3 regions of the Exiguobacterium sp. s16 genome follow, and region 2 is predicted to be linked to each of the others. Evidence: predicted binding sites of a transcription regulator. Region 2 holds the regulator's gene; each other region holds the start of a gene.
What was found. The regulator Rex, encoded in region 2, represses fermentation and respiration genes when NADH is low (regulators of the CRP and FNR family bind a similar motif). The targets are predictions, from matches to a motif close to TTGTGAAATATTTCACAA.
Positions count from the first base shown of each region.

Region 1: the regulator Rex is predicted to act here: its motif matches at 3,334-3,351, upstream of KNP86_RS05205 (L-lactate dehydrogenase).
Region 3: the regulator Rex is predicted to act here: its motif matches at 3,982-3,999, upstream of adhE (bifunctional acetaldehyde-CoA/alcohol dehydrogenase).

Region 1 covers NZ_JACSLM010000002.1:338,657-345,364, forward strand. The annotation lists gene KNP86_RS05185 (1,4-alpha-glucan branching protein domain-containing protein) at 1-1,692, shown strand, start outside; gene rpmG (50S ribosomal protein L33) at 1,777-1,941, shown strand; gene KNP86_RS05195 (5-formyltetrahydrofolate cyclo-ligase) at 1,997-2,551, shown strand; gene KNP86_RS05200 (DUF92 domain-containing protein) at 2,530-3,300, shown strand; gene KNP86_RS05205 (L-lactate dehydrogenase) at 3,470-4,426, shown strand; gene KNP86_RS05210 (rhomboid family intramembrane serine protease) at 4,578-5,630, shown strand; gene KNP86_RS05215 (M42 family metallopeptidase) at 5,646-6,668, shown strand; gene KNP86_RS05220 (YqgQ family protein) at 6,665-6,708, shown strand, end outside.
Region 2 covers NZ_JACSLM010000007.1:95,662-102,369, reverse strand. The annotation lists gene tsaB (tRNA (adenosine(37)-N6)-threonylcarbamoyltransferase complex dimerization subunit type 1 TsaB) at 1-138, shown strand, start outside; gene rimI (ribosomal protein S18-alanine N-acetyltransferase) at 131-616, shown strand; gene tsaD (tRNA (adenosine(37)-N6)-threonylcarbamoyltransferase complex transferase subunit TsaD) at 588-1,610, shown strand; gene KNP86_RS12600 (hypothetical protein) at 1,625-2,191, shown strand; gene KNP86_RS12595 (hypothetical protein) at 2,242-2,649, opposite strand; gene KNP86_RS12590 (ABC-F family ATP-binding cassette domain-containing protein) at 2,646-4,547, opposite strand; gene KNP86_RS12585 (redox-sensing transcriptional repressor Rex) at 4,697-5,353, shown strand; gene KNP86_RS12580 (twin-arginine translocase TatA/TatE family subunit) at 5,353-5,571, shown strand; gene tatC (twin-arginine translocase subunit TatC) at 5,575-6,363, shown strand; gene KNP86_RS12570 (hypothetical protein) at 6,504-6,708, shown strand, end outside.
Region 3 covers NZ_JACSLM010000001.1:677,061-683,768, reverse strand. The annotation lists gene KNP86_RS03535 (zinc-binding metallopeptidase family protein) at 1-1,110, opposite strand, end outside; gene adhE (bifunctional acetaldehyde-CoA/alcohol dehydrogenase) at 1,251-3,842, opposite strand; gene KNP86_RS03525 (MarR family winged helix-turn-helix transcriptional regulator) at 4,228-4,674, shown strand; gene KNP86_RS03520 (YebC/PmpR family DNA-binding transcriptional regulator) at 4,754-5,464, shown strand; gene KNP86_RS03515 (Na+/H+ antiporter family protein) at 5,613-6,708, shown strand, end outside.

The DNA.
Region 1 (6,708 bases), on a different contig from region 2:
CATTACGGGTTCCGTCCGACCGGCATTTGGTTACCGGAATGCGCCTACACACCAGGTGTCGACCGTATCCTTTATGAAGAAGGGATTCGCTATACGTTCGTCGATGAGCACGCCTTGCTCGAAGCTGATCCGACGCCGGAGAAAGGCATTGGCGCTCCGGTCTACTCGCCACATGGCGTCGCCTTGTTCCCGCGTGACCAAATCATCTCCGGAAAAATCTGGAGCTCGATGATCGGGTATCCGGGCCATCCGGACTATCGCGAGTTTTATCGTGACCTCGCCTACGATCGCGACTGGGAGTATATTGAAAAGTTCATGCATCCGGAAGGAATTCGCTTCGATACGGGCTTGAAGATGCACCGCATCACGGGCGACTCGGATGAGAAAGACTATTATGTCCGCGCCTGGGCCGAACATCAAATCGACAACCACGCCCTCGATTTCGCACAGACGCTCGAAGGGCATCTCGAGGCCCACGGTGGACAGATGTTCCCGCCGTTCCTCGTGACGGCACCGTTCGATGCTGAGCTGTTCGGACACTGGTGGTTTGAAGGACCCGAGTTCCTCGGGAAAGTCGCCGAACGGCTCGAAGAGTTTGGCATCGAGACAATCACGCCAGCCTTGTTCCTCGAGCGTCACTTCCAAGACCTCGAGACGGTCCACGTATCGATGAACACGTGGGGACGTAAAGGGTACGGCGACGTCTGGATCAACGAACGCAACGAATGGATGCTACGTCACTTACACATGATGGAGACGCAACTCGTCAAAGACGTGGCCGACTATCGTCACAAGTCGCCACTCGTCGACCGGACACTGATCCAACTCATTCGCCATTACGTACTCGCTGTGTCGAGTGACTGGGCGTTTATCCTCGACGGGCAGACCACGGCCCAATATGCGGCAGAACGGTTCCGCGAGCATACGCGATTGTTCGCCGAACTCGAGACGGCACTTTATCAAGACAAGCTATCGGACGAGTTGCTCGCTGAACATTATCGCGCGTATCCGTTCCTTGACGATGTGGACATCGACATCGACACGTTCTTGTCGCCACACGACTATTATGTGACTACGGAGCGTGGCCAAGAGGACGAGGCGATCCTCGTCTTGACGCCTGAATATACAGGCAACGTCGTCGGGGACCTCGGTCGTCGCGTCATCGACGAGGTCGAGGCACGAGCAGCGGACGGGGAGACAGTGTACGTCTTGACACCGTTCAAAGAAGGGTTGCCGGAATATGAACGCCACAACCGTGTTCACGTGTACCGCGTTCGCCTGACGAGCCCGTTCTTGGAGCATGTGATGAACCAAGTTGCGGCTCAAAACGTGGCCTACGTCAAACTTGCACATGAGCTTGTCTCGAAAGTCACCTTCAAAGCGATCCATCAATTCGATTGGATGACGATTACAGCGGCACGTTCACTTGCGAAAGCACTACAAGTTCCGTTATACTCAACTATGTTGTCATTTGAAACGACTCGCAATCCGCATGGACACGGCGGACTGTTCGACGCAATCCATCGAATCGAGAGCAGCATCCTCGCTGAAGCCGATACGGTCTTTATTTGCGAACAACTGTCGACCGAGGAAGTCGGAATGCGCTATCCGATTGGCGATAACGTAAAAACCTGCCTGCCGCTCGATGCTTCGCCATACGGGCAGAAACGTTTGAAAAAGAACACGAAATAACCTTGCTTTTTCAAATAAAACTTGGTAGGATAATTGAGTATGCTTAGACTGTAAAGCAAAAGCACTTGATACAACATCAGTAAGATGGGAGTGAAAGAAATGCGCGTTAAAATCACACTAGCTTGCACAGAAACAGGCGATCGCACGTACATCACGAAGAAAAACAAACGTAACAACCCAGAGCGCCTCGAATTGCGCAAATACAACCCACGTCTCCGTCGTCACACGCTTTACCGCGAAGTGAAATAATGAGACTGGCCGTCACTCATGTGGCGGCCTTTTTTTTGAACAAGGGGGAATTGAAGTGATTGAAAAGAAACTACTCCGGCAAAATGTACATCGTCAAATCCGTGAACTCGACGACCGACCGGACCGGGACCGCGTCATCATACATACATTGACCGAACTGAAGGCGTGGCGAGAGGCGGATACGGTGGCCGTCACGCTCGCCCTCGATTTAGAGATTGATACGTTGCCACTCATTCGCTTAGCTTGGCAGGCAGGAAAATCGGTGTTCGTGCCGAAAGTTACAAAACAGGGACTTACGTTCCATGAAATTCATTCATTCGAAGACCTTGAGCCGGGCGTCATGGGTATTTTAGAGCCGACGACGGTCGCGACGACGCGGACGATTGACGTCTGTATCGTGCCGGGACGTGTCTTTGACCGATCCGGGTATCGGATCGGCTGGGGTGGGGGGTATTACGACCGTTTTTTAGCGACGTATGAAGGTGTCACCATCTCGTTGGCCTATGACGTCCAACTGCTCGATGAAATCCCGGTCGAGCCACACGACATTCCTGTCGAATTTATCGTGACGGAAAGGGAAACGATTCTATGCTCGCCATCTTTCTCGTAACTTGTCTGGTAGCCTTCGCCGGCTATCGTCTGCGCTCACTGACCCGTTCTGGGGCTGTCTTGACGGTCGTGACGGGTACAGTCATTGGGTACGGATTTGGTTGGTTCGGGCTCTATTTGCTCGGTGTCTTCTTTTCGACGTCATCGCTCGCCTCGAAATACCGTTCCCGCGACAAAGAGCCTGTCGATGAAATCGTTGAAAAATCGGGACCTCGTGACTTCGTTCAAGTGCTCGCCAACGGTGGTATCGGGATGGCGACGGCGCTCGGTATGTTGCTTACACCGAACGATGCCTGGTTATTCGCGTACATCGCTTCGATTGCGGCGGCGACGAGCGACACTTGGGGCTCTGAGTTCGGGGTGCTCGCCAAACAAAAACCGCGCTCCATTTTGACGTTCCGCGAAGTGGAACCGGGAACGAGTGGCGGGGTGTCTCCGTTCGGGACGTTCATGTCGGTCGCGGGGGCAACGGTCATTATCGTCGCTTCGTTGCCATTTATCGATATCAGCTTACGGTTCGCCGGCTTGTTGATTGCTCTCGGGTTGACCGGAAGCGTTGTCGACACTCTCCTTGGGGCGACGGTTCAACGCAAGTTTCGTTGTCGTGTATGCGGTAAGCTGACCGAGAAGAAAGTCCATCATCACGAGCCGACGACTTACGTTTCAGGCTGGCGCTTTCTCGGCAATGACGCCGTCAACTTTTTGGCGATCGCCTCGGCGGCGGCGATTAGTTTCCTCTTGCTGCGATGAGGGTAGTACAGTCAGTGAAGATGTTTCAAATGAATGTGAATATTGTCACAATATTGCCAAACTGAAAACGGTTTCCCTTGTAGTGAGTGTTTGTGAATGATGTTACAATCTTTATGTAACAGACAAAACAAAAACATGAAACAGATTGTTCGAAGGGTGGAGAATCAATATGGAAACATTAAATCATGCTAAAGTAACACGCGTCGCGCTCGTCGGGGCCGGAGCGGTCGGTGCCAGCTTTGCTTACCAATTGACGACAGCTAGTCTCTGTGAGGAACTTGTGATCATCGATATCAACAAATCGAAAGCTGAAGGGGAAGCAATGGACTTGAATCACGGTGTCTCGTTCGCCTCTTCACCGATGCGCGTCTGGGCAGGAGACTACACAGACTGTGGTGCAGCAGATATCGTCGTCATCACTGCCGGCGCACCGCAAAAACCAGGTGAAACACGTCTCGACCTCGTCGAAAAGAACGCCAAAATCATGAAGTCGATGATTGGGGACATCATGGCATCTGGTTTTGATGGCATCATCATCATCGCCTCAAACCCGGTCGACATCATGACCCACTTGGCTTGGAAATATTCAGGATTACCGAAGCATCGGGTGTTCGGTTCAGGAACGGTACTCGATACGTCACGTCTTCGCTACATGCTCGGTGATTACTTCAACGTCGATCCACGTAACTGCCACGCTTACATTATGGGCGAGCATGGCGACACAGAGTTCGCGGCATGGAGCAACGCCCGTATTTACGGAAAATCGGTCGAACAGTTGCTTGAAGAGAATGACGAGTACACATGGGAAGACCTCGAAGATATCTACGTCAACGTTCGTGACGCAGCCTACCATATCATCGAACGTAAAGGGGCGACGTACTACGCCATCGGTCTTGGTCTCCTTCGTCTTGTCAAAGCCGTGCTTCGCAACGAGAACACGTTATTGACGGTCGGCGCGCACTTGGACGGTGAGTACGGTTTGAACGACATCCACATCGGGGTACCAGCGATCATCAACCGTCAAGGTGTCCGTCAAGTCGTGGAAATCGAGTTATCAGAAGAAGAAAAACAAAAGATGCATCATTCGGCAGAAGTGCTCTTGAAAACGATGCAACCTGTCTTATAAAACCGAGCAATCCTTCGCTCATCACCGTAGCCGCCTAACGCCGCTACGGTTTTTTTGTCATCCGCTCTTCTCGACACGTTGCATAGAGGCTCTCTTTTGTCGCCAGCTATAATTTCCTTTAAAATAAAAGTATAGAAGGAGGTGACCATCGATGTCAGAGCCAGCTTGTTTTTGGGAAGACGTATATCGTGCGGTCGAATCGGGAGGGCGCATCGAGGGCATCTTAGAGCCGTCGCGGGCACTTTTATTGTTCGACACGAAAGCGGGGGACGTCTATCACCTCTACATACGGACGGACAAAGCCTGGGCGAACCATGTCGGCATGGACGTCGAGGCGGTCATGAACTCGTTTCGATTGGCCCGCATCGGTCGTGAGAAGTTACACGTCCACATTTACGGCGATCCGCTTGTCGATGAGGAGCGCCTATCGTCCCTCACGTTCCCGATTGCGGCGAAAGTGAAGCTCGGCATGAGACCGTGTGGGCAAACAGAAGAGTCGTACCGACCACGGGCCGTCGCGCTCGATCAACAACGGAAGAACGAACTAAAGCAACGGTTCTCCTTCGGGAAACCACAATTCGTCTATGGACTCATGTTCGTGACGTTTCTTGTCATGTGGTTCGCCGAATCGATCGGGTCGACGCTCGACCCGAATACGCTCATCCGCTTCGGGGCGAAAGTGAATCCACTCATCGACGAAGGGGAGTGGTGGCGCCTGGTCACACCGATGTTTCTCCATATCGGCTGGTTCCATTTCGCAATCAATATGTTCGCGCTTTGGTCGCTCGGTCCGCTCGTTGAACGGATGTACGGTTCGTCACGCTTCGTCACCATTTATTTGTTAGCCGGCGTCATCGCCACAGTCGCCTCTTACGCGTTCAGCGAAGCCATATCGGCCGGGGCATCGGGGGCGCTGTTCGGGCTCGTCGGGGCACTCCTCTATTTTGGCCTCCGAGACCGTTCCTTATTTATGAAGACGCTCGGTCCGCCGCTGTTTATTATGTTAGGATTAAACGTAGGACTCGCTTTCGTCCTTGGCGCTAGTTTGGACCATTCCGCACATGCGGGGGGGCTGGTCGGGGGTTTTCTGATGGCGGGAGTGGTCGGCTTGCCGGATGAGCATACGAAGAAGCGCCGCCTGTTGTTTGCGGTGATCGTACTCGTGGCATCTGGAGCGTTATTCTGGTTCGGCTATAATCGATGACAAAGGAGTAAGGATATGATTAATACGTTGAAGCAACTGGTTGAAATTCCGAGTCCGTCCGGCATGACGGATGAGGCGATCGGCTTCGTGGAGCAAGAACTCACGAATCTCGGCGTCGCCACGAAACGCTTGAATAAAGGAGCGCTCCTGGCGACGTTTGACGGGAAATCGGATCGGGCGCGCCTGTTGACGGCTCACGTCGACACGCTCGGGGCGATGGTGAAAGAGATTTTGCCGAGTGGCCGTCTACGGTTGACACAAGTCGGCGGCTACGCCTGGACCGCCATTGAAGGGGAGAACTGTTTGGTCCATGCGGAGGCGGGTGAACCTGTCGAAGGAACGATTCTTATCCATCAATCAAGCGTCCATGTGTATAAAGACACGAACAGTGCCGAACGGACGGCATCAAATATCGAGGTACGACTGGACGCTGACGTTCATTCGGCTGAAGACGTGCGTGCCCTGGGCATCGAGGTCGGGGACTTTGTCTCGTTCGATCCACGCTTTCGCCAGACGAACGCGGGTTATATCAAATCTCGACACCTCGACGACAAGGCGTCCGTCGCCATTTTGCTCGACTTGGCAAAAGACCTCGTCGGCGCCGACTTGCCACATCCGGTCCATTACTTGATCTCCAACTATGAAGAGGTCGGGTTCGGGGGCAACGCCGGGATCCCGGAGGCGGTGACCGAATATATCGCCGTCGATATGGGGGCGCTCGGGGACGGCCAGCACTCGGACGAATATACGGTTTCAATCTGCGCGAAAGATTCATCAGGTCCGTACGATCTCGGATTACGCCGTCAGTTCACCGCGTTGTGCCGGGAACACGGTATCGCCCATAAAGTCGATATTTATCCGTATTATGGATCCGACGCCTCGGCAGCAATCAGTGCCGGCTACGATGTACGCCATGCACTCCTCGGACCAGGCATCGAGTCGAGCCATAGCTATGAGCGGACGCATACAAAATCGCTCGAGGCGACACGGGAACTGCTCTATCGTTACGTGCTCACGACGATGGGAGACGGACGATGAGAAATTTTTATGATGTCCAACAATTCTTGAAATCATTCGG
Region 2 (6,708 bases):
GCCGCGCATAGTTACGGCCGTGCGAGCGATCTCGTCGCCTTAGGTGAGGCCACGAATGATGTCCATGCGTTTGAGCCCGAGTATCTTCGTCTCGCTGAGGCGGAAGCGAAATGGCTCGAGGGACAAAACAATGGCTGATATTAAAATCCGGCGCATGACATGGCTCGACGTCGAAGAAGTGACCAAAGTCGAGGAAGCCTCGTTCGCTATTCCGTGGACGAAAGAAGCGTTCATGAACGAGATGCTCCGCAATGACCAAGCGATCTATTTCGTCGCTGTGCATGAACGACGCGTGGTCGGCTTCGTCGGGGTTTGGCAAATCGTAGACGAGGGGCACATCACGAACATCGCCGTCTTACCGGAATATCGTGGGCAAGGCATCGGCAATCTGCTGTTGACGCAACTCGTTGAATTTGCCCGCTCGAAGTCACTCGCGGCGCTCACGCTCGAAGTGCGCGTCTCGAACATCGGCGCCCAAAAGCTGTACGAACAGTTCGGTTTCGAAAATGCCGGACGCCGGAAACGATATTATCAAGACAATAATGAAGACGCCTATATTTACTGGGCGAAGTTAGGAAGTGAAACAGATGGACACATCGCTCATCCTCGCGATTGAGTCGAGTTGTGATGAGACGTCGGTCGCGCTCGTGCGTGACGGTAAGACGCTTTTATCGAACGTCGTCTCGTCGCAGATTGAAAGTCATAAACGGTTTGGCGGGGTTGTGCCCGAGGTCGCCTCGCGCCACCACGTCGAACGGATCACCTACGTCATCGATGACGCCCTCAGTGAAGCGGGTGTGACGATGCAAGACGTCGACGCCGTCGCGGTCACGCAAGGACCAGGTCTTGTCGGGGCACTCCTCGTCGGAATCAGTGCGGCCAAAGCGCTCGCTTTCGCCCATAGCAAACCGCTCATCGGCGTGCATCATATCGCCGGACACATCTATGCGAACGAACTCGTCGAAGAGATGGAGTTCCCGCTCGTCTGTCTCGTCGTCTCGGGCGGACACACGGAGCTCGTCTATATGCCCGAGCACGGTGTGTTCGAAGTCATTGGGGAGACACGTGACGATGCAGCCGGAGAAGCATATGACAAAGTCGCACGGACGCTCAGTCTTCCTTACCCAGGTGGACCTGCCATCGACCGTCTCGCAGCCGATGGGGAAGACACGTACAAGTTCCCACGGGTTCGGCTTGAAGCGGGAAGTTTCGATTTCAGCTTCAGCGGGCTCAAGTCGTCGGTCATCAACGCCGTCCACAACGCTGAACAGCGCGGGGAGACGGTCATCCCTGAAAACTTGGCGGCCAGTTTCCAAGCGAGTGTCGTCGAAGTGCTCGTCGAGAAAGCGATTCGTGCCGTGAAAGAAAAAGGAGCGAAGCAATTGCTCGTCGCAGGTGGCGTCGCAGCCAACCGTGGACTCCGCGCTGCACTCAAAGAAGCGACGGACCGCGAAGGCATCCGCCTCGTCATCCCACCACTTGATCTATGCGGAGACAACGCCGGTATGATTGGAGTCGCGGCACATCACGCGTATGTGCGCGGAAAGCGCGATACACTGGCGATGAATGCGGTTCCTGGGTTATCCTTAGAAGAGAGCATGACAGTCTAGGGGGAAATATACAGATGATGAAACGCATAATCATTGGAGGTCTCGTCGTACTGCTCGTCGTCGCGACGTTTTTGCAAGTACGGGAAATCATCCGCGCTTATAATATCGCCTATCAAGAAGAAATCGTGCCGGAAGCGACACGCGTCCGGTCGCTCACGGGAGCGGAATCGCTCGAAGGCATCGGCCGGGTTACGGGTGAGAACACGCTCGTCGAGACGTTGTACGGCTATAAGAGCTTAGACGATCAAGACATCGAAAGCGTCATCGTCGTCGACCGCAACCTCGGCATTCAACCGAAAGCGAGCGATGCGTATTATCAAATCGCACCGGGACGAGAAGCGACCGAAGAAGAGGCGGCGAAGTTCGAGGACATTGTCAACGAGTTTGACGAAGAGCAACTGTTCGCCCAAGTCATCTCGACGCATGAGGCAAAATATGTGACGAACGACGAAGAGGCGCTCACATTCTACAAAGTGTTCGTCCGTGACGTCGATACGAACGAGTACGTCTTCTTCATCACGGAAGACGGCATCAAGCTTGACTTCCACACGCGCGGGTTCCAACCGCTGCGTTATTTCTAAACGTAAAACAGGGAAGCTGACCTCCATCATGGAGAGCGGCTTCCCTGTTTTTATACTTCTGGATGATGTTTCTTTTGTTTATACCACATATTCACTCGGCTCACGACATAGACGATCAAAGCGAGCACCCACATGAGGAGCGTCGACTGATAGAAGTGGCCCCATACCGAGCCGGGCGTGTAAAAGCTGTGCACGGTCACATCGACCGGCCAGACGACGAGGCGGATAAAGAGCGTGCTCATGAGTAGACCGCTCAACAAGCTGATGACAATCCCGCTCCACGTCTGGATGATGAAGCCGATGACGACCGGCAGGAAATAAAACAGGAACGACGGGACGACGGTCGGTTCCCCACGAATCAGTTCGGATACGTACTCCGTCCCGGTCGGCACGATGTAGGCGAGACCAGTCAGGAAGGCGTGCATCCACTCGATTCGCATCGCACGGAATCGCATCATGAATGGAGCTCCTCCCATTCTGCATACAGTGCCGTGATCGATTCTTTCGTCGCATCGGACTCGGTCGACAGTTCCTGTGCCCGAGCGAAGTCGTTGAAGACGTCCGGTTCACACAACAGTTGCTCAATCTCTTCGATACGGGCCTCGTGTTGCTCGATGGTGAGCTCGATCTCCTCGATCCGTTGTTTCATCCGGCGTTCCTCGCGTTGCTGTTCCTTGTCGGCGCGCTGTTTCTTGACGATGACTTGTTTCGTCTCTTCACGAGCGAGTCGGGCCAGTTCTTCGAGTTCTTCTTTCTTCTCGACGTAATACGAGTAATCGCCGAGGTATTCGTCGATGCCGTTCGGTGTGATCTCCAAGACGCGCGTCGCGAGCCGGTCGATGAAGTAGCGGTCGTGCGACACGAACAAGATCGTGCCCGGGTAGTCGACGAGGGCGTTCTCGAGGATCATCTTCGAGTCGAGGTCCAAGTGGTTCGTCGGCTCATCCAAGATGAGCAAGTTCGGCTGTTCGAGCTTCAGTTTCGCGAGCGTCAAGCGGGCCCGCTCTCCACCCGACAGTTCATGGACGCGCTTCATCACGTCGTCACCGCTGAACAGGAACTGACCGAGCAGGCTGCGGACTTCTTGTTCGCGCATGAGCGGCCAGTCGTTCCAAATCTCGTCGATGACGCGGTTGGCGTCCGACAAGTTCTGTTGCTCCTGATCGTAATAGCCGATCTCGACGCCGGTACCGTAGCGGATGTCACCGGTGAGCGCCGGCTGTTGTTTCGTCAACACTTTCAAAAGCGTCGACTTACCGACCCCGTTCGGACCGACGAGAGCGACCGATTCACCGCGCTGCAGTTGGAAGCGGAGATGCTGGGCGATCGGTTCCTCATAACCGATGGCGAGGTCGCTGCCGCTCAACACGTCGTTCCCGCTTTGGCGTTTGATTGCGAACGAGAGGACGGCACTGCGCTCGTCACCGTCCGGCGCTTCCATCCGGTCGACTTTCTCGAGACGTTTGCGGACGCTCTGGGCCCGCTTCGTCGTCGTCGCCCGGGCGATGTTACGCTGGATGAAGTCCTGCATCTTGGCGATTTCTTCTTGCTGGGACTCGAACTGCTTCTTCTCTTGCTCATAGATCGCGGCCTTCTGTTCAAGGTACTTCGTGTAGTTGCCGACGAAGCGACGGCTCCGGTGGCGAGACAGCTCATAGACGACCGAGACGACCCGGTCGAGGAAATAACGGTCGTGGGAGACGATGAGGACGGCGCCTTTATAACCGCTCAAATACTTCTCGAGCCAGCCGAGCGTCTCGATGTCCAAATGGTTCGTCGGCTCATCCAAGATGAGCAGGTCTGGACTTTGAAGGAGCATCTTCGCGAGGGCGAGGCGGGTCCGTTGTCCGCCGGAGAGCGTATCGATGCGGCGCTCGAAGTCGTCCGGATAGAAACGCATCCCGTGAAGGACGGAGCGGATCGTCGCCTCGTATTGATAGCCGCCGCGGTCTTTGAACGTATGCTGTTCTTCATCATAAGACGACAGCAGGCGCTCATAGGCGGCCGGGTCGTTCAAGATGCGCTCAGATCCCATGTCTTGTTCCATGCGACGGAGCGTTTTTTCCTGTTCAATTAAATCGGTGAAGACGGTGAGCATCTCGTTCCAAATCGTCTCGTTCGATTCAAGTCCTGAATCTTGGGCGAGATAGCCGATTGTCACATCTTTTGGCTTCATGATGTCGCCTGAGTCATAGTTATATTCCCCGGCGATGACTTTGAGCAGTGTCGACTTGCCGGCGCCATTCCGGCCGACGAGGGCGACGCGTTCGCCTTCTTGGATTTCGAGTTTGACGTTCTCTAAAATCGGCTCGACGCCGAATGATTTCGATAAGTTATTGACTTGCAGTAGGATCAAGTGAAAAAACCCCTTTCTCTCTATTTAGTATACTGTATTTTTTAGTCTTTTCAGGTATATTCGTTGAGTGGTTATGTGAATTCGTTTACAATCAAGGTGTATGAAATTAGATTCGTTTGAAACGCGTCGTAAAAAGGAGGCTCTTTCCGTTGAGTCAAAACGAACCAAAGATTCCGCAAGCGACAGCCAAACGGTTGCCACTATACTATCGGTTTATCCAAAGCCTGCATTCATCAGGAAAACAGCGTGTCTCTTCTGCTGAACTGAGTGAGGCGGTCAAGGTCGATTCGGCCACGATCCGTCGCGATTTCTCGTACTTCGGTGCGCTCGGTAAAAAGGGATATGGCTATAACGTACAGTATCTGTTAGACTTTTTCCGTAAGACACTGAATCAGGACGAGATTACGAACGTCGCCTTGGTCGGGGTTGGTCATCTCGGGACAGCTTTCGTCAACTATAACTTCCTTAAAAACAATAACACACATATCGTCGTCGGGTTCGACGCAGACGAGACAAAAGTCGGCACGACGATGTCCGGTGTCCCGATTCATCACGTCGATGAGATGGAACAGATCATGAAGCAAAACAAGATTGACGTCGCCATTTTGACGGTGCCGTCTGCCTATGCACAGCCTGTCGCGGATGACTTGGTCCGCTTCGGCATCAAAGGCATCTTGAACTTTACACCGGCTCGCCTCACTGTGCCGGATACGGTCCGCGTCCATCATATCGACTTGTCGATCGAACTCCAGTCGCTCATTTACTTTATGCAACACTATCCATCTGCTGAGGGGGTCCATCAATAATGGAATTACTATTATCGTCACTCGTCGTCGGTATTCCAGGCGGAGCAAGTCTGTTTGTCATCGCGATTATCGCGCTCATCATCTTCGGGCCGAAGAAATTGCCTGAGTTCGGCCGTGCCGCCGGACAGACGCTCCGTGAGTTCAAAAACGCCACGAGTGGCATGATGAACGAGCATGACGAGAAAGACAAGAAAGAAATTGAGAAGAAAGAGCAGTAAGCGATGAGCCATCAACCTGATCAAGAACGGGCACTGTCCGACCACTTGACAGAGCTGCGGAGACGACTGATGCTGTCGGCATTTGTCGTCTTTGCCTTCTTTTTGATTGCTTTGCCGAGTGTCAAATATGTGCTCGCCTATCTCCAGGCCGACCTCGTCGAACGAGGCCTTGAACTGAACGCCTTTGGGGTCGCGGACCCGCTCATGATTTACTTGAACTTGGCGCTCGTCATCGGGCTCGTCGCGGCTGGTCCGTTTCTACTGTATCAACTGTGGGCGTTTGTCGCACCTGGTCTGCATCCGAACGAGCGGAAAGCGACGCTCGCTTATATTCCGATCATCTTTATCTTGTTCCTCGTCGGTTTGGCGTTTGCCTACTATTGGTTGTTCCCGCTCGTCCTCGATATTTCGACGGACCTCGGGCAAGACCTTGGTCTGACGCAAATCATCGGGGCGTCGAACTACTTCACGTTCTTGCTGCAACTGACCATCCCATTCGGACTGTTGTTCCAGTTGCCGGTCGTGACGATGTTCTTGACGCGCATCGGTGTCGTGACACCGTACTTCCTGTCATCGATCCGGAAGTACGCCTACTTCGCCTTGTTCGTCGTCGCGGCATTCATTACGCCGCCGGATTTGACGTCGCACCTCATGGTGTCACTGCCGCTCTTCTTCTTGTATGAGATCAGTTTATCGATTTCCCGCATCACGTACCGGGGTGTGCTCCGACGTGAGAAAGAGGCGATGGTGAAAGAACAGATGGATTTGATGAAACAAATGAATGAGAAGTAAACACCATGTCATGCGACGTGGTGTTTTTTTGATTTTAGGGCTATTCAATTTTGAAAAAACAACTTAAAATTAGGAGGGTTAAATCAAAAAATGGATTATTTTTGAAAGTTATGCATTCATAAACAGAAATGAGGAGAGTAATGAACAAGTGGTTATGGAGCATGCTCGTGGTGCTCGTCATGATGGTAGCACCGGGAGTTGAAGTCCGAGCAGAGGACTATGCCAAACCGGAAATCATTCCGGCAGGAGAAGTCGTAGGAGATAGTGGGTATGTGTGGCGTTCGGGAGATCCGGAGACGCTTGTTCACATTCAGACCGGTGAGGAATATACGTTACCGATTCGCG
Region 3 (6,708 bases), on a different contig from region 2:
GTCGTTATGGGCTGTGACAGAATCATTGACGGAGATGACTGGGAACCCGGCTTGCTTGTACTCATCTAAGATTGATACGCCTAGACTCTTCACTTCGACAGGGCCAAAACCAATCCCCTCCATAAACGGATATGTCGTCATCCCACTTGTTTTGAAGAATCGATTCGTCTCCCCTGTACCAAGTATATCAAGTAACATGATGACACGCGGCGTCGTACCTCGATCTTGAAGCATCTGCAAATAGTGCGTACTTGATTCGTATCCATCCCCAGTTCCATTCAAGAAAACGTAGCGGACCGTTGCATCCGTCTCTACGTCATCCATCGCTTGAAGCGTATGGTAGAGCACGGATGCACCACCTAACCCAGTGAGAGCGTGATCGCCATACCAGCTTCCCTCAAGTCGGGCCATGACAATCACTTCTTTGTCAGTCGTGCCAGGTTGCGTAAACTCTACGTAAGGAATTTCGTCTGTGAACGGCTCAATCGCAACCGTTTGACCGTCTTGGAAAGACTCGGCTGTTATTCGGTCGACCCCGGCCCCATTCAAGCGAAGTGCAGCTGAAACGTAAGCGAATCCATATTCTTCCGGAGCATCCGGGTGTGGCGTAATGAGATAACCTGCCGCATTCGCTTCGGCTAATTTTGTAAGATAGCGATTCGCTGCCTCGTCATTAAGGACTTCTCCGTAATAATCGATTTCATACGCATCTTCCATCGCTTCATAAGATACGTCGGTCGTCGGTAGGACGATGACTCTTCCAGCCACATCAGGTATCGGGGCATCCCATTCCAAATGAAGCAGTTCCCCTTCAATTGTCTCTTCAAATGGAATTGTCGCGTACCCATCGTAAAATTCATCATCAATCGTTATAGTCGGCCAATTCGTGTTGAGCGGAGCGTAATGAATTTCACGTTTCATATCGACTGAAGTCTCGTCAGAAACACCGATACCTAACGACTCGAACAGTTCGACATTTTCATGGCTTTCTGCGACCCGATCGTATGAAGCAAAATATTCAGCCGTCTCATAAGGACTTGTTGCCGAGGCCGGATTGAAATAAAGAAAAATAGTAAATAGTGCCGACAGTAGGCTGTACATAATGGTCATCTACGTATCTCCATAAAAAAAACTCACCAATAAATGGTTGTATTATCCTATTATATTAAGTGATCTGACAATTGTATATTTATTTTTCAAGAAAAAACGGCCTCCCTCTTAGGAGGGAAACCGTTTAGATATTGTAAGACTTATACGCCTTCGTAAGCAGCGTACATGATTTCTTTCAATTCTTCGACGAGCGGCATTTTCGGGTTAGCCGTCGTACATTGGTCTTCGAACGCGTCGACTGCCATCTTGTCGATTTTCGCGTCGAGGTCCGCTTTCTTGATGCCTTGGGCTTTGAACGAGAGCTTGATGTTCAAGCGCTGACCGAGCTCGATGATCGCTTGGATGAGCGACTCGACGCCTTCTTCCGTCGTGCTGGCTGGAAGTCCGAGGTAGCGCGCGATTTCAGCGTAACGCTCGTCGGCGATGAATGACTCATATTTCGGGAACGCCGCGAGTTTCGATGGGCGTGTCGCGTTATAGCGGATGACGTGCGGCATAAGGATCGCGTTCGTCCGTCCGTGTGGGACATGGAACTCGCCACCGATTTTGTGTGCGATCGAGTGGTTGATACCGAGGAACGCGTTCGCGAACGCCATACCAGCCATTGTCGATGCGTTGTGGACTTTCTGACGCGCTTCGGCGTCACTGCCGTTCTCATACGCTTTCGGGAGGTAATCGAAGATCATCTTCATCGAACGAAGCGCGAGTCCATCCGTATAGTCGTTTGCCATGACCGAAACGTAAGCTTCGATGGCGTGTGTCAACACGTCCATACCTGTATCAGCCGTGATTGAAGCTGGGACCGTCATGACGAACTCAGGGTCGACGATGGCGACGTCCGGTGTGATCGCATAGTCAGCGATCGGGTATTTGACGTTGCGTTTCTTATCTGTGATGACCGTGAACGGTGTCACTTCAGAACCCGTACCTGATGTTGTCGGGATGGCGACGAACATCGACTTGTTGCCGAGTGTCGGGAACTTGTACGTCCGCTTGCGGATATCCATGAATTTTTGGCGAAGGTTCGAGAACTTCTCTTCAGGGCGTTCGTAGAAGAGCCACATCCCTTTCGCGGCATCCATCGGTGATCCACCACCGAGTGCGATAATCATGTCTGGTTGGAAGTGACGCATTGCTTCGGCACCACGCATGACCGTCTCGACCGATGGGTCTGGCTCGACTTGGTCGAAGATGCGGTACTCGACACCAGCCGGCAAGTTTTTGACGACTTTATCGGCAAATCCGAGTTTGACCATCATTTCATCTGTAACGATCATCGCCCGTTTTTTTGATGTGAGCGATTGAAGGTATTGGACCGAGTTTTTCTCAAAGTAAATCTTTTCAGGGACTTTAAACCATTGCATATTCACGCGACGTCTCGCCACCTTTTTCACGTTGAGTAGATGTTTCGCCGTCACGTTCTCAGAGACGGAGTTTTTACCGTACGACCCACAACCGAGTGTGAGTGATGGTGTCATTTCGTTATAGAGGTCACCGATCCCGCCGTGTGCCGTTGGCGAGTTGACGATGATGCGGCAAGCTTTCATCCGGAGTCCGAATGCGAGGATGGCGTCGTCGTCTGTCGAGTGGATGGCTGCCGTATGACCGAGACCACCGATTTCAAGCATCTTCTCAGCGATGGCGAAACCTTCTTCACGCGATTGGACTTTGTAGGCTCCGAGTACTGGGCTAAGTTTCTCGTGTGAGAGCAATTCTGTCGCGCCGACCGTCTCGAGTTCGGCAATCAAGATTTTCGTGTCGGCCGGAACACTAAGTCCAGCTTTCTCGGCGATCCAGGCTGCAGGCTTCCCGACGATTTCAGGGTTTACCGCACAAGAGTCTGTTTTAATGACGAGTGTCTCGAGTTTTGCTTTCTCTTCTGGTGAGCAGAAGTAGCAACCGAGCGCCGTCATTTCGGCTTTCACTTCTTCGTAAACTTCTTGGTCGACGATGATCGCTTGTTCAGATGCACAGATCATCCCGTTATCGAACGTTTTCGACAAGATGACGTCCGAGATGGCACGTTTTACTTTTGCTGTCTTGTCGATGTAGGCTGGAACGTTACCAGGACCGACACCGAGGGCCGGTTTACCAGTTGAATAGGCTGATTTGACCATCGCCGCACCGCCTGTTGCGAGGACCATGGCGACTCCTGGGTGGTTCATAAGCGCTTTCGTCGCGTCGAGTGACGGTTTTTCAACCCATTGAATCAAATGTTCCGGTGCGCCGGCTTCGATGGCTGCGTCACGAAGGATGCGGGCCGCTTCACTTGAACACTGTTGTGCCGACGGGTGGAAGCCGAAGATGATCGGGTTACGTGTTTTGATGGCGATGATTGCTTTGAACATCGTCGTTGATGTCGGGTTCGTGACCGGTGTTACCCCGGCGACGACACCGACTGGTTCCGCGATGTACGTGATGCCGTTTTGCTCATCGTCTTCGATGACGCCGACCGTCTTCTCACCACGGAGTGAGTTATAAATATATTCTGTCGCAAAGATGTTTTTGATCATCTTATCTTCAAACACACCGCGACCAGTTTCTTCATATGCATGTTTCGCGAGTGCGACGTGTTGTTCGAGACCGGCTAGCGCCATCGCCTGAACGATCGCATCGATTTTCTCTTGATCAAACGTCATTAACGTGTCGAGCGCTGTATGTGCTCGTGTGACGAGCGTGTCGACCATCTGTTCTGCTGATGTTTCCACTACTGCTTTCTCTTTAACTGCCATGTTGGGTTCCTCCTCATGAATGAGAGCTTATACTGCTGACTTGATGGAGAGCACGGGGCGATCAGTGGTTTGATAAGAGTTTGTGCTTTCCTTCACATTCATAGAATACAACGTTTCCAACAATTTGTGCGTGACAACAATGTGAACTCTTTCACAATATTTTTTTGAAGAATGAGGATAGGTCTTGCTTTTTGATAGGACGCTCAGTAAAATCGTATGCGTTTTCATGAAAAGATGAAGTCTAACAAATGTAAACGCTTACATATATTGTGACGCCTGTTTGTCTGATGTGCTGTGCAATTTGTCACGCAACAAGGATTGGTCGTCTACCCCGCCCTCGGTCGTGTATAATGAAGAAAGAACCTAATTAGGAAGTGACATGACTATGCCGAGACAAGACGCAGCCGATCAGTTCGTAAAACTGATCCCATTAATCCGCAGGAAGTTGTTACGCCGTTCCGACCTCCCGCAAATCCCAAACTTGAACTTTTCCCACTTTCATCTCCTCATGTTGATTGAGGATGAAGGTGCCGTGACGAACGGACACATCAGCGAGACGCTATCGATCGCCCCGCCGAACGTGACGCCGCTCATCACGAAGCTCGTCGATGAGGGCTACATCACCCGCGTGCCGGACGAGCGTGACCGCCGTGTCATCTGGAACCAGTTGACCGACAAAGGTGAGCTCGTTCTTCGCGAGCGTCGCGACTCGTTTCGACGCTTGTTCGAGGACCGCCTCGCTTTTTTAGACGAGGAAGAGACGGATCGATTGATCGACAGCCTGAAGACGTTGACGGAGATCGTCGAGAAGATGGATAAGAGCGAGGGATGATTTTTACTCGTCAATATCCACGTCTTCTTATATAATCGAGGATGAATCAATCGAACAATGGAAAGAGAGATGACATGTAATGGGTCGTAAATGGAACAACATTAAAGAGAAAAAGGCGTCAAAAGACGCCAATACGAGTCGCATTTATGCGAAGTTCGGCCGTGAAATCTACGTAGCCGCCCGCCAAGGGGAACCAGATCCAGAATCAAACCAAGCGCTCAAATTCGTCGTTGAACGGGCGAAGACATACAACGTCCCACGCGCCATCATCGACCGCGCCATCGACAAAGCGAAAGGCGGCGACGAAGAGAACTTCGATGAACTCCGCTATGAAGGGTTCGGACCGAACGGCTCGATGCTCATCGTCGACACGCTCACGAACAACGTCAACCGGACGGCGTCTGAAGTCCGCGCCGCTTTCGGCAAAAACGGCGGCAACATGGGTGTCAGCGGGTCGGTCGCTTACATGTTCGACGCGACGGCCGTCATCGGTGTCAGTGGCATGAGCGCCGACGACGTACTCGAACTCATGATGGAGCACGATCTTGACGTTCGCGATGTCATCGAAGAAGATGAGACGATTATCGTCTATGCGGAACCAGAAGCGTTCCATGCCGTCCAGACTGCTTTCAAAGCTGCAGGCATCGAGACGTTTGAAGTCGCCGAGTTGACGATGTTGCCACAAAACGAGATCACCCTCGACGACGAGTCGAAAGAACAGTTCGAAAAACTGCTCGACGTCCTCGAAGATCTTGAAGACGTGCGCCAGGTGTACCATAACGTTGAATGATCATGAACGAGCGATAACTTTTCGGAGTTATCGCTTTTTTTGAACAATCGATTTGACAACCCGAAAAACGTATGTTAAATTTCAAAAGTCTTTATCATATTAAAGTGATAACAAGAGAAAGAGTTTTGAAAGAAAGGTGTTGGAATTGATGAATGCTGTCTTATTAGCTGTTATCGTATTATTCGCTCTTGCGATCAGTCGAGTTCACATCGTCTTATCGCTCATCCTTGCCGCGGTCGTCGGTGGTCTGGTCGGAGGTCTCGGGTTTAATGAGACGTTGACCGCCTTCAGTGACGGGCTCGGCGGAGGTGCGACAATCGCCCTCAGTTACGCGTTGCTCGGCGCATTTGCCGTCGGTCTATCAAAAACAGGGCTCCCAGACGTCCTGGCTGAAAAGTTAATCAGCATGTCAGGCCGCGACGTCACAGGCAAAAGTGTGACCCGGGTCAAGGCATTGTTGCTATCGTTCCTCTTATTACTAGCAATCAGTTCGCAGAACGCATTACCGATTCACATCGCGTTCATCCCGATCGTCATCCCGCCGCTCCTCGTGCTCTTTAACGAGTTGAAGCTCGACCGCCGGCTCGTGGCGACGATCCTCACGTTCGGTCTCGTCACGCCGTATATGTTACTTCCGGTCGGATTCGGCGGCATTTACTTGAATGAGATTTTGCTACCAAACGTGGAAACGAACGGCATGGCCGTCGGTGATGTCAATATTGTCAGCATCATGGCCATCCCAGCCCTCGGGATGCTCGTCGGTCTCGTCACCGCCTTCTTCCACTACCGGAAGCCGCGGACGTACGATACGATTCAACTCGGGCCTACTGATTACGAAATTCGGACGTTGAGCCCGCTCAAAATCTGGCTCACAGCTGCCGTCGTCCTCGTCGTGCTCGTCGTTCAACTTCAGACCGAATCGATGATCGCATCGGCCGTCTCAGGACTCATCCTGTTGACGCTGCTTCGCCTCATCCCTTGGTCAGAGGCAGACGACATCTTCACGAGCGGGATGCGCATGATGGCTTTCATCGGCTTCGTCATGATTGCAGCGAGCGGTTTTGCCGCCGTCATCCGCGCGACCGGTGCCATCGATCCGCTCGTCAGTGGCGCAAGCGGCATCATGGGCGACTCACAATTTGTCGCCGCGCTCGTCATGCTCCTCGTCGGACTCGTGATCACGTTAGGAATCGGTTCGAGTTTCTCGACGATTCCAATCATCGCGGCCATCTTCGTCCCGCTTT